Regions from separate parts of the Paraburkholderia sp. J76 genome, predicted to be linked through region 2. Evidence: riboswitches for the same ligand, from Rfam matches in the RefSeq annotation. Region 2 holds a riboswitch; the other holds the start of a gene.
The links. A riboswitch is a leader RNA that binds a small molecule or an ion and turns the genes downstream of it on or off. The one in region 2 is predicted to bind thiamine pyrophosphate.
Positions count from the first base shown of each region.

Region 1 (4,410 bases), on a different contig from region 2:
GCGCGTCGTGCGGATCGAAGCCGCAGTCGAGAAATGCCGCCAGCGCGGGAATCCAGTCCTCCGCCAGTTCGCCTTCGAGCGCGTAACGTTCGCCGCCGAGATGCAGTGTGGCGCGCGCCGCCTTCGGGTTTTCGCCCGCGGCTTCGATCACGCCCGCGCCGTCGGTCATCCAGCGCGCGATGTTGGCCAAATGTGGCGCCGCGTCGGTGACGATGATGAGATCGCCGCCGTTGGGCACGTCGGGCGGCGTGAGGCAGATGCGCCACGGCGCATGCGTGGGCTGCCAGTCGCCCAGGCGCGCGCGAATGCGCTCCGCCGTTTCGGTGAGTTCGTCGGCGGGCGGCCAGAACAGTTCGCGGTCCTTAAGTCGCAGCGTTTCGGTCATCGTTTGTCTCCATCCTGGTGCCAGAAAGGCATGCCGACCACGGGTGTGCTCGCCACCGCCGCCTCGCGCTCGGCCATCGGCCCGGCGAGAAATGCCGCACGGCCGGCCTCGACGCCCAGCGCGAACGCACGCGCCATCGCATCGGGGTGCGTGGCCTGCGACACGGCCGTGTTGAGCAGCACGCCGTCGAAGCCCCACTCCATCACCTGGCACGCATGCGACGGCACGCCGAGACCCGCATCGACGATGAGCGGCACATCGGGCAAGCGCTCGCGCAGCACGCGCAGGCCATACGGATTGATCACGCCCTTGCCGGTGCCGATCGGCGCGCCCCACGGCATGAGCGCCTCGCAGCCCGCGTCGAGCAGGCGCCGGCCGATCACGAGGTCTTCGGTGCAATACGGCAGCACCTTGAAGCCGTCCTTCACGAGTCGCGCAGCGGCCTCGATCAGGCCGACCGGGTCGGGCTGCAGCGTGTAGTCGTCGCCGATCAGTTCGAGCTTGATCCAGTCGGTTTCGAAGACTTCGCGCGCCATGTGCGCCGTCGTCACGGCCTCGTTGACGGTGAGACAGCCGGCCGTGTTCGGCAGGAGCGGCACGCCGTGGCGCTTGAGCAGATCGAAAAAGCCCGCTTCGGCGGTGCCTTCGTTCATCTGGCGGCGCAGCGCGACGGTGATCATGCCGGGACGCGCGGCCGCCATCGAATCGGCGAGCGATTGCAGCGACGGATAGCGCGACGTGCCGAGCAGCACGCGGCTCGCGAAGGTTTCGCCGTAGAGCGTGAGCGCGTCGGCGGTGGGAGTGGTGGTCATGGGTTGGAATCCTTGGGCGGTTGTCGTGAAAGCGCTCGCGACCTGTGCAACAAGCGGCGGCGCGCGACCGGAGGCTTTGAGCGAGCGAGGCTCAGCCACCGGCCACGGGGCTCACGACGTCGAGGCGGTCGCCCGCCTGGAGCGCGCGCGCGCCATGCTGGGCGCGCGCCACGAAATCGCCGTTCAGCGCGACGGCGAACGGCGGACGCGCGCCAAATGCGGCGAGCGCATCGGCGACAGTCGCGCCCTCGCGCAGCGTGACCGGCTTCTGGTTGATGTGAATGTCCATGGCAAATACGTTCTCAGACTGCGGATTGTTTCGGGTAGCGCTTCAGGCCGGCTCGTGCGCGCCCTGCACGTGGAGCATCTCGCCCCAGCGCGAGGCGCGGCGCAGCGACTCGAAGGAATCGGCGTCGTTCACGCGCTCGTCGAGCAGCGCCTGGGCGACGCGCGCGGCTTCGTCGGCGACTGCCGGCGCGATCATGAATCCGTGCCGGTAAAGGCCGTTCACGCGCAGCGTGGTCTTGCCGTCCCAAATGAGCGCCGGGCGATGATCGGGCAGCGTCGGGCGGCACTGCGTGTTCAACTCCAGAATGCGCGCCTCGCCGAACGCCGGATGCACCGCAAACGCCGCGCTCAGCAGTTCGAGCGCCGAGCGCACGCTCACAGGCGAACGGTCCTCGCCTTCGATCTCGGTCGCGCCGATCACGAAAACGTCGTTCTCCTTGGGCGCGATATAGAGCGGATAACGCGGATGCAGCAGCCGCACCGGCCGAGTGAGCGCGATGCCCGGCGCGTGCACGCGCGCGACTTCACCGCGAATTCCGCGCAAACCCGGCAGCACAGGTTTGGCGCCCAGCCCGCGACAATCTATCGTCACGCGCGCAAGCGGCGGGTTGGCCTCGTCGACCGTGGTATGCCAGTGAGTCTCCACGCCGCGATCGGCGAGCCCCGCGGCCAAAGCGGCCAACGCCTGGCGATTGTCGAGCTGGCCCTCGCCTTCGAGCAACCAGCCGCGCGCGAAGCGCCCGGCGAGCGCCGGTTCGGCTGCGTCGAGCTGGGCGCCGGCGAGCGCGACGAAGTTCGACTCGGCGAGCGAACGCGGCGCGTTGGCGCGCACGCGGCGCTCGAAGAGCGGGGCTTCGGTGCGATCGGCGGTATGCCAGACGACGAGCGTGCCATTGCGCTGGAAGAACACAGGCTGCGGCAGCCCGGCCAGAATGCGCGGCCAGGTTTCGAGCGACTCGATGCCAAGCTCGGTGATGAGCAACTCGGCCACAGCCGCCTCCGCGAGAGGGGCGAGCATGGCCGCCGCGACCCAGGCCGCGGCTTCGCCGCCTTCGGGGCCGCCACGTTCGTAGAGCGCGACGCGATGGCCCTCGCCGGCAAGATGCCATGCGACGAGCCGGCCGCTCAAGCCGCCGCCCAGCACGGCAAAGTCGGGCATGCCGCCCGCGCGATGATGATGGGCGCGGCTCATGACGGCGCTCCGTCACGCAAGGCGCACGGCAACGCGAACGGCACCGCGCACGCGATAAAAAACGGGGAGCAAAGAGAATAGGCGGTCATCGTATCCTTTCCGTACGGCAGCAGCAGACGTACCCAAGGACGAAACCGGCTGGCAAGGCCGACCGTGGAGGCTATGCGGCGCAGACGGCCCGGCACGAATGCGAAACTCGCGGAATTCGTACGAACCGATGCGCCCAAAGCGCAGCCCGGCGGGAATCCTGGCGCCCTGCGAAGGCTGGGCGCCGGCCAAGACTTTCTGAAACTTCCCGCGCCGGTATTACCCGGATCGGGTGCGAAGGGTCTCTCTCAGCCTCAGTACGGCATGCCCCGCATACCGGTGAAGCACCCCTGTTTCGTCAAAGTCGATTAGACCACAAAAGCCGCGCGGCCCGCAAACCTCGGCGGAACGGGCCGCCGGCTCTGGCACAATGCCCTGAGCCCGCCTCTTTCGCCTCGCAGGCCCGCGCGGTGAGACAATGGGCGCCACGCCACGGCGGCGCAGGCGCGCGCTTGTGTCTCCGCTTTCGGCCCGCTTTTCGCCGATTAAGACTCACTTAAGCGCCCGGCGACAGAATCGCTGCAAAATCGCCGCCCCGCAGCCGCCATGCGGCGCGAGAGCGCATGCCCCGAGCGGGCCGCCACATCTTCAGGACGCACATGACCAACCAACCTGCTGCCCCCGCCACGCCCGATCAGAACGAGCATCAGAAGATCACCGCGTGGAGCCTGATCAAGCCTTACTGGGTGTCCGAGGAACGCTGGGTCGCCTGGGGTCTGCTCGTCGCGATCATCGTGATGAATCTGCTCGTCGTGTGGATCAACGTGCGGCTGAACGGCTGGAGCGCGGAGTTCTACAACGCGTTGCAGGCCAAGGACGTCAAGCGCTTCCCGCCACTGTTGCTGACCTTCACCGAGCTGGCGTTCGGCTTCATCATCCTCGCGGTGTATGGCCGGTATCTGCGGCAGATGCTCGGCTTTCGCTGGCGCCAGTGGCTCACCCACCGCTTCCTGAACGAGTGGCTCGGCAAGGGCGCGTTCTACCGCATCGAGCGCGACCGTCTCGCCGATAACCCCGACCAGCGGATCAGCGACGACCTTCAGTCGTTCGCCACGACCACGCTTTCGCTCACGCTCGACCTCCTCTCCACGGTCGTCACGCTCATCTCGTTCATCACGATCCTGTGGACGCTCGCGGGCGCGCTCACGGTCACGCTGGGCGGCACGCCGATCGCGATTCCGGGCTACATGGTCTGGGCCGCCGCGCTCTACGCCGTGTTCGGCTCGCTCGTGATCCAGAAGGTCGGCCACCCGCTCGTGTCGATCAACTATCAGCAACAAAAGGTGGAAGCGGACTTCCGCTTCGGCCTGATCCGCCTGCGCGAAAACGCCGAACAGATCGCGCTTTACGACGGCATGAACACCGAGCGCAGCAACGCGCAAGGGCTCTTCCAGCACATCCGCGAAAACTGGTGGCGCGTGATGAAGTACACGAAGCGCCTCACCTTCGTGCTGAGCTTCTACGGCCAGATCGCCATCATCTTCCCGCTCGTCGTGGCCGCGCCGCGGTACTTCGCGGGCGCCTTCACGTTTGGCGTGCTGATGCAGATCTCGCAGGCCTTCGGCACCGTGAGCGATTCGTTCTCGTGGTTCATCAATAGTTACTCCACGCTGGTCGAATGGCGCGCTACCGTGAACCGTCTGCGC
Region 1 covers NZ_CAJMZJ010000018.1:74,934-79,343, reverse strand. Annotated here, with positions in the region: gene thiE (thiamine phosphate synthase) at 1-385, opposite strand, end outside; gene U5768_RS27935 (thiazole synthase) at 382-1,197, opposite strand; gene thiS (sulfur carrier protein ThiS) at 1,289-1,486, opposite strand; gene U5768_RS27925 (FAD-dependent oxidoreductase) at 1,529-2,677, opposite strand; TPP riboswitch at 2,953-3,066, opposite strand; gene U5768_RS27920 (ABC transporter ATP-binding protein/permease) at 3,364-4,410, shown strand, end outside.
Region 1: linked by a shared signal. The riboswitch ahead of U5768_RS27925 (FAD-dependent oxidoreductase) and the one ahead of thiC (phosphomethylpyrimidine synthase ThiC) in region 2 are both predicted to bind thiamine pyrophosphate.

Region 2 (4,410 bases):
TTCCTCATGAAACGCCTGATTGCCCTGTTTCTCGTTACCGCTTCGCTGGCAGGACTTTCCGCCTGCAACACGATGGCGGGTGCCGGCGAAGACGTTTCCGCAGGCGGCCACGCCCTCACGAACTCCGCGGAAAAGGCGAAGTAACAGTTGATCAGTTGATCGCCGGGGAACGAAGAAAACGCGGCCGCTGCGCATCTTCGGATGCGCAGCGGCCGCGTGCATGTGTCTAACGGGACGCGAGGATTCAGGACGTACGGCGGCGGTCGTCGAAGATAAAGGACAAACCCACGCTGCCGAGAATCAGCACGGTCGCGACGACAGTGCCGCCCGTGACCGGCTCACCGAGCAGCAGCGCGCCGAGCGCGACCGCAACGACAGGATTCACATACATGCAACTGCTCGCGACGAGCGGGCTGGTATGGCGGATCAGATAGCCATACGCGACGTAGGCCGCCATCGTGCCGATGAGCATCAGGTAGAGGAATGCCGCGAGCGGCAAAAAATGCAACTCGCCCATGCGTTCGCCGGTGACCAACGCGACCGCGGTCGACATGGCGCCGCCGAGGCCGATTTGCAGCGCGGTCGCGATAAAGAGATCCGTGGGTAATCTGAGCTTGCCCGCCAGATGCGCGCCGATCGCCCAAAAGAGCGCGCCGCACAGAATAGCGAGGCTGCCGCCCGCGGAGCCCGAAGCCCCGCCGCCATGGCTGAGAATCGCAATACCGACGAGCCCGAGCGCGACGGCGGCCCATTCGGCCTTCGCCACGCGCCGGCCGGTAACCGCCGAGATCACGGTAGCAAAGAGCGGCACCGTCGCGACCATCACGGCCGCCGTGCCGGTTCCTACGGTACGCATGCCGTAAGCGAGCATGCCGCTCGACAGACCGACGAGCAGCGTGCCCACCACGCCGGCGTTGCGCACTTCGAGGAGCGTCGGCATGACGGGTCGCCGGCGCATGGCGAACACGAACAGGCCGATGCCGGCGAGCAGATTACGCAGGCCGGAAAGCAGCAGCGGCGGAAACGAGTCAAGCGCGACTTTCACGCCGAGATACGTCGAGCCCCAGACAAAGTAGACAACGCCAAGCGAAAGCGCGACGCGCCCGGCGCGCGATTGCGGCAGCCGCACGCCGCGCACAAAACGCCACAGCGCCGCTGCGGCCCGCAGGGCTCCGGCGAGGAACGATCGAGAATTCACGCGAGAATGCAAAGGGGGAGGCATCGTCATTTCGCCGCGGCGCGTGAATGGCTGAACCGCGGGCGCCCCGGCGGCAAGGCGGCGGGACGGGTAAAGCTCGACAGCATGGTGCAGGTGCGCAAGAACGCAAAAAAGTCGGAGTACGAAGGACACCCGGGACGGGCGACCCGCATTATGCAGTATCGCCGGTCGTTGCGGCGGCTTTCAGTAGGCTTTATGCGCGCTGCGTCATGGCGTTTGCTCTAGACTGTGCTCACTGCAAAGCCAGCGCGTCCACGCGCGCGCCGGCTTTGTGAGATCGTGCTAGCATGATCGAGTATTACGTTTAACTTTCAATTACCTGTTCGAGACACGCCGCCCGCCATGTTTTCGCTCGTTTCGCCTCCCGCTCCCGCCTTGCCGCCGCGCGCTCTTCGCAGCGCGCCGGCGCGCTTGCGGCCGGCCCGCGAGCGACTGGCGCCGAGATCCGTGTCCACCCGCCCGCGCGCCTTGCCGTCACTGTCCGCTGCGCTGTCGGCCCCGCTCTGCGCCGCCCGGCGCCCGCACTGAACCCGCCTCCCCACCTTATCGGAGCCGTTCGGTCGGGCTCCGGGCCGATCCGTTGCGCCCCGCTGCGGCCCCGCGCCCCTTCGCGCTATCTGGGCCGCCAGCCCTCGCCCTAACCTCGACTTTTTCTGGATCGCAAGGAGACCCGCCATGTCGAAGAAAATGCGCTACCTCACCGAACTCGATGTCGCCCGCCTGGAGAAGTGCGCCGCAGAGCCGGGCGCCGCGCCCGAACGCCTGGCCATGCTCGACGAATTGCTCGAGCACGCCGCGATCGTGGAGCCGCGCGACGTGGCCACGAATGTCGTCACGATGAACTCGCAGGTGACGCTCGTGGACGAGCGCAACGGCGAAGCGCTCACGTACACCGTGGTCTATCCGCATGAAGCGAACGTCGACGCCGGGCGGCTGAACGTGTTCTCGCCCGCGGGTCTCGCGCTCCTCGGCGCGAAGCGCGGCAACAGCGTGCGCTTCACCACGCCGGGAGGCGCGGTCGAAACGCTGAAAATCGAGCGCATCCTGTTTCAGCCCGAAGCTTCGAACGATTTCACGTTGTAAGCCGCCGCAAGCTGCGCCAGTTCGCGCCTGGCACATCTCACTGGCGAAGGCACTTGCCAGATCGTCGCAGCGCGGTGTATCGTTTGGCCTTGCTTACGCGGGGGTCCTGCGTCATGCGCCGCATCGAACGAAAGTCGTGCAGCGTATTTCGCGGGTGAGAAATACCCTTTGAACCTGATCTGGATAATGCCAGCGCAGGGAAGCGTCCGGACTTCGCAACATCGCTCAAGCCTCACCCATCACAGCGAAGTCCGTCCACGTTCCGTCTCGTCTCCTGCTAAGCCGTTGTTCCCACTTGGCTTTCCATGGAGAGAGACGCATGAACGCGAATCCGAAGTTCATTTCCGCCAACGCGCACGTCGACGAAGCCGCGATCGCGCCGCTGCCCAATTCCCGCAAGATCTACGTGACCGGTTCGCAGCCCGATATCCGCGTGCCGATGCGCGAGATCACGCAAGCGGATACGCCTACGGGCTTCGGCGGCGAGAAGAATCCGCCGGTCTATGTCTACGACACCTCGGGGCCGTACACCGACCCGGAAGCCAGCATCGACATTCGCGCGGGCCTGCCCGCGCTGCGCCAGAACTGGATCGAAAAGCGCGGCGACACCGAAGCGCTGCCGGGCCTCTCCTCCGAATACGGCCGCGAGCGCGCCGCCGATCCGGCCACCGCCGAACTGCGTTTTCCGGGCCTGCACCGCACGCCGCGTCGCGCGAAAAAAGGCAAGAACGTCACGCAGATGCACTACGCGCGCCAGGGCATCGTCACGCCCGAGATGGAATACATCGCGATTCGCGAGAACCAGCGCCGTGCCGAATATCTGGAAAGCCTCAAGCAAAGCGGCCCGAACGGCGCGAAGCTCGCCGCGATGATGGGCCGCCAGCATCCGGGCCAGGCATTCGGCGCCGCGGCGTTCGGCGAGAACGCGCTAAAGGAAATCACGCCCGAATTCGTGCGCGACGAAATCGCGCGTGGCCGCGCCATCATCCCCGCGAACATCAACCACCCGGAAAGCGAGCCGATGATCATCGGCCGCAACTTCCTCGTGAAGATCAACGCGAACATCGGCAATTCCGCGGTCACGTCGTCGATCGGCGAGGAAGTCGACAAGATGACGTGGGCGATCCGCTGGGGCGGCGACACGGTCATGGATCTGTCGACCGGCAAGCACATTCACGAAACGCGCGAGTGGATCATCCGCAATTCGCCGGTGCCGATCGGCACGGTGCCGATTTACCAGGCGCTCGAGAAGGTCAACGGCAAGGCCGAGGATCTCACGTGGGAAATGTTCCGCGACACGCTCATCGAACAGGCCGAGCAAGGCGTGGACTACTTCACGATCCACGCGGGCGTGCGCCTGCAATACGTGCCGCTCACCGCCAACCGCATGACGGGCATCGTCTCGCGCGGCGGGTCGATCATGGCCAAGTGGTGTCTCGCGCATCACAAGGAGTCCTTCATTTATGAGCATTTCGAAGAGATCTGCGAAATCATGAAGGAGTACGACGTGAGCTTCTCGCTTGGCGACGGCCTGCGTCCCGGCTCGATCTACGACGCCAACGACGAAGCGCAGCTCGGCGAACTGAAGACGCTCGGCGAACTCACGCAGATCGCGTGGAAGCACGACGTGCAGGTGATGATCGAAGGCCCGGGCCACGTGCCGATGCAGCTCATCAAGGAGAACATGGATCTCCAGCTCGACTGGTGCAAGGAAGCGCCCTTTTACACGCTCGGGCCGCTCACCACCGACATCGCGCCGGGCTACGACCACATCACCTCGGGCATCGGCGCCGCGATGATCGGCTGGTTCGGCACGGCCATGCTCTGCTACGTCACGCCGAAGGAACACCTGGGTCTGCCGAACAAGGACGACGTGAAGGACGGCATCATCACGTACAAGCTCGCGGCGCACGCGGCCGATCTCGCGAAGGGCCATCCGGGCGCGCAGGTGCGCGACAACGCGCTCTCCAAGGCGCGCTTCGAGTTCCGCTGGGAAGACCAGTTCAACCTCGGTCTCGATCCGGACAAGGCGCGCGAGTTCCACGACGAAACGCTGCCGAAGGACTCGGCCAAGGTCGCGCACTTCTGCTCGATGTGCGGCCCGCACT
Region 2 covers NZ_CAJMZJ010000003.1:111,331-115,740, reverse strand. Annotated here, with positions in the region: gene U5768_RS07100 (entericidin A/B family lipoprotein) at 7-144, shown strand; gene U5768_RS07095 (EamA family transporter) at 245-1,150, opposite strand; gene U5768_RS07090 (GreA/GreB family elongation factor) at 1,895-2,302, shown strand; TPP riboswitch at 2,392-2,521, shown strand; gene thiC (phosphomethylpyrimidine synthase ThiC) at 2,622-4,410, shown strand, end outside.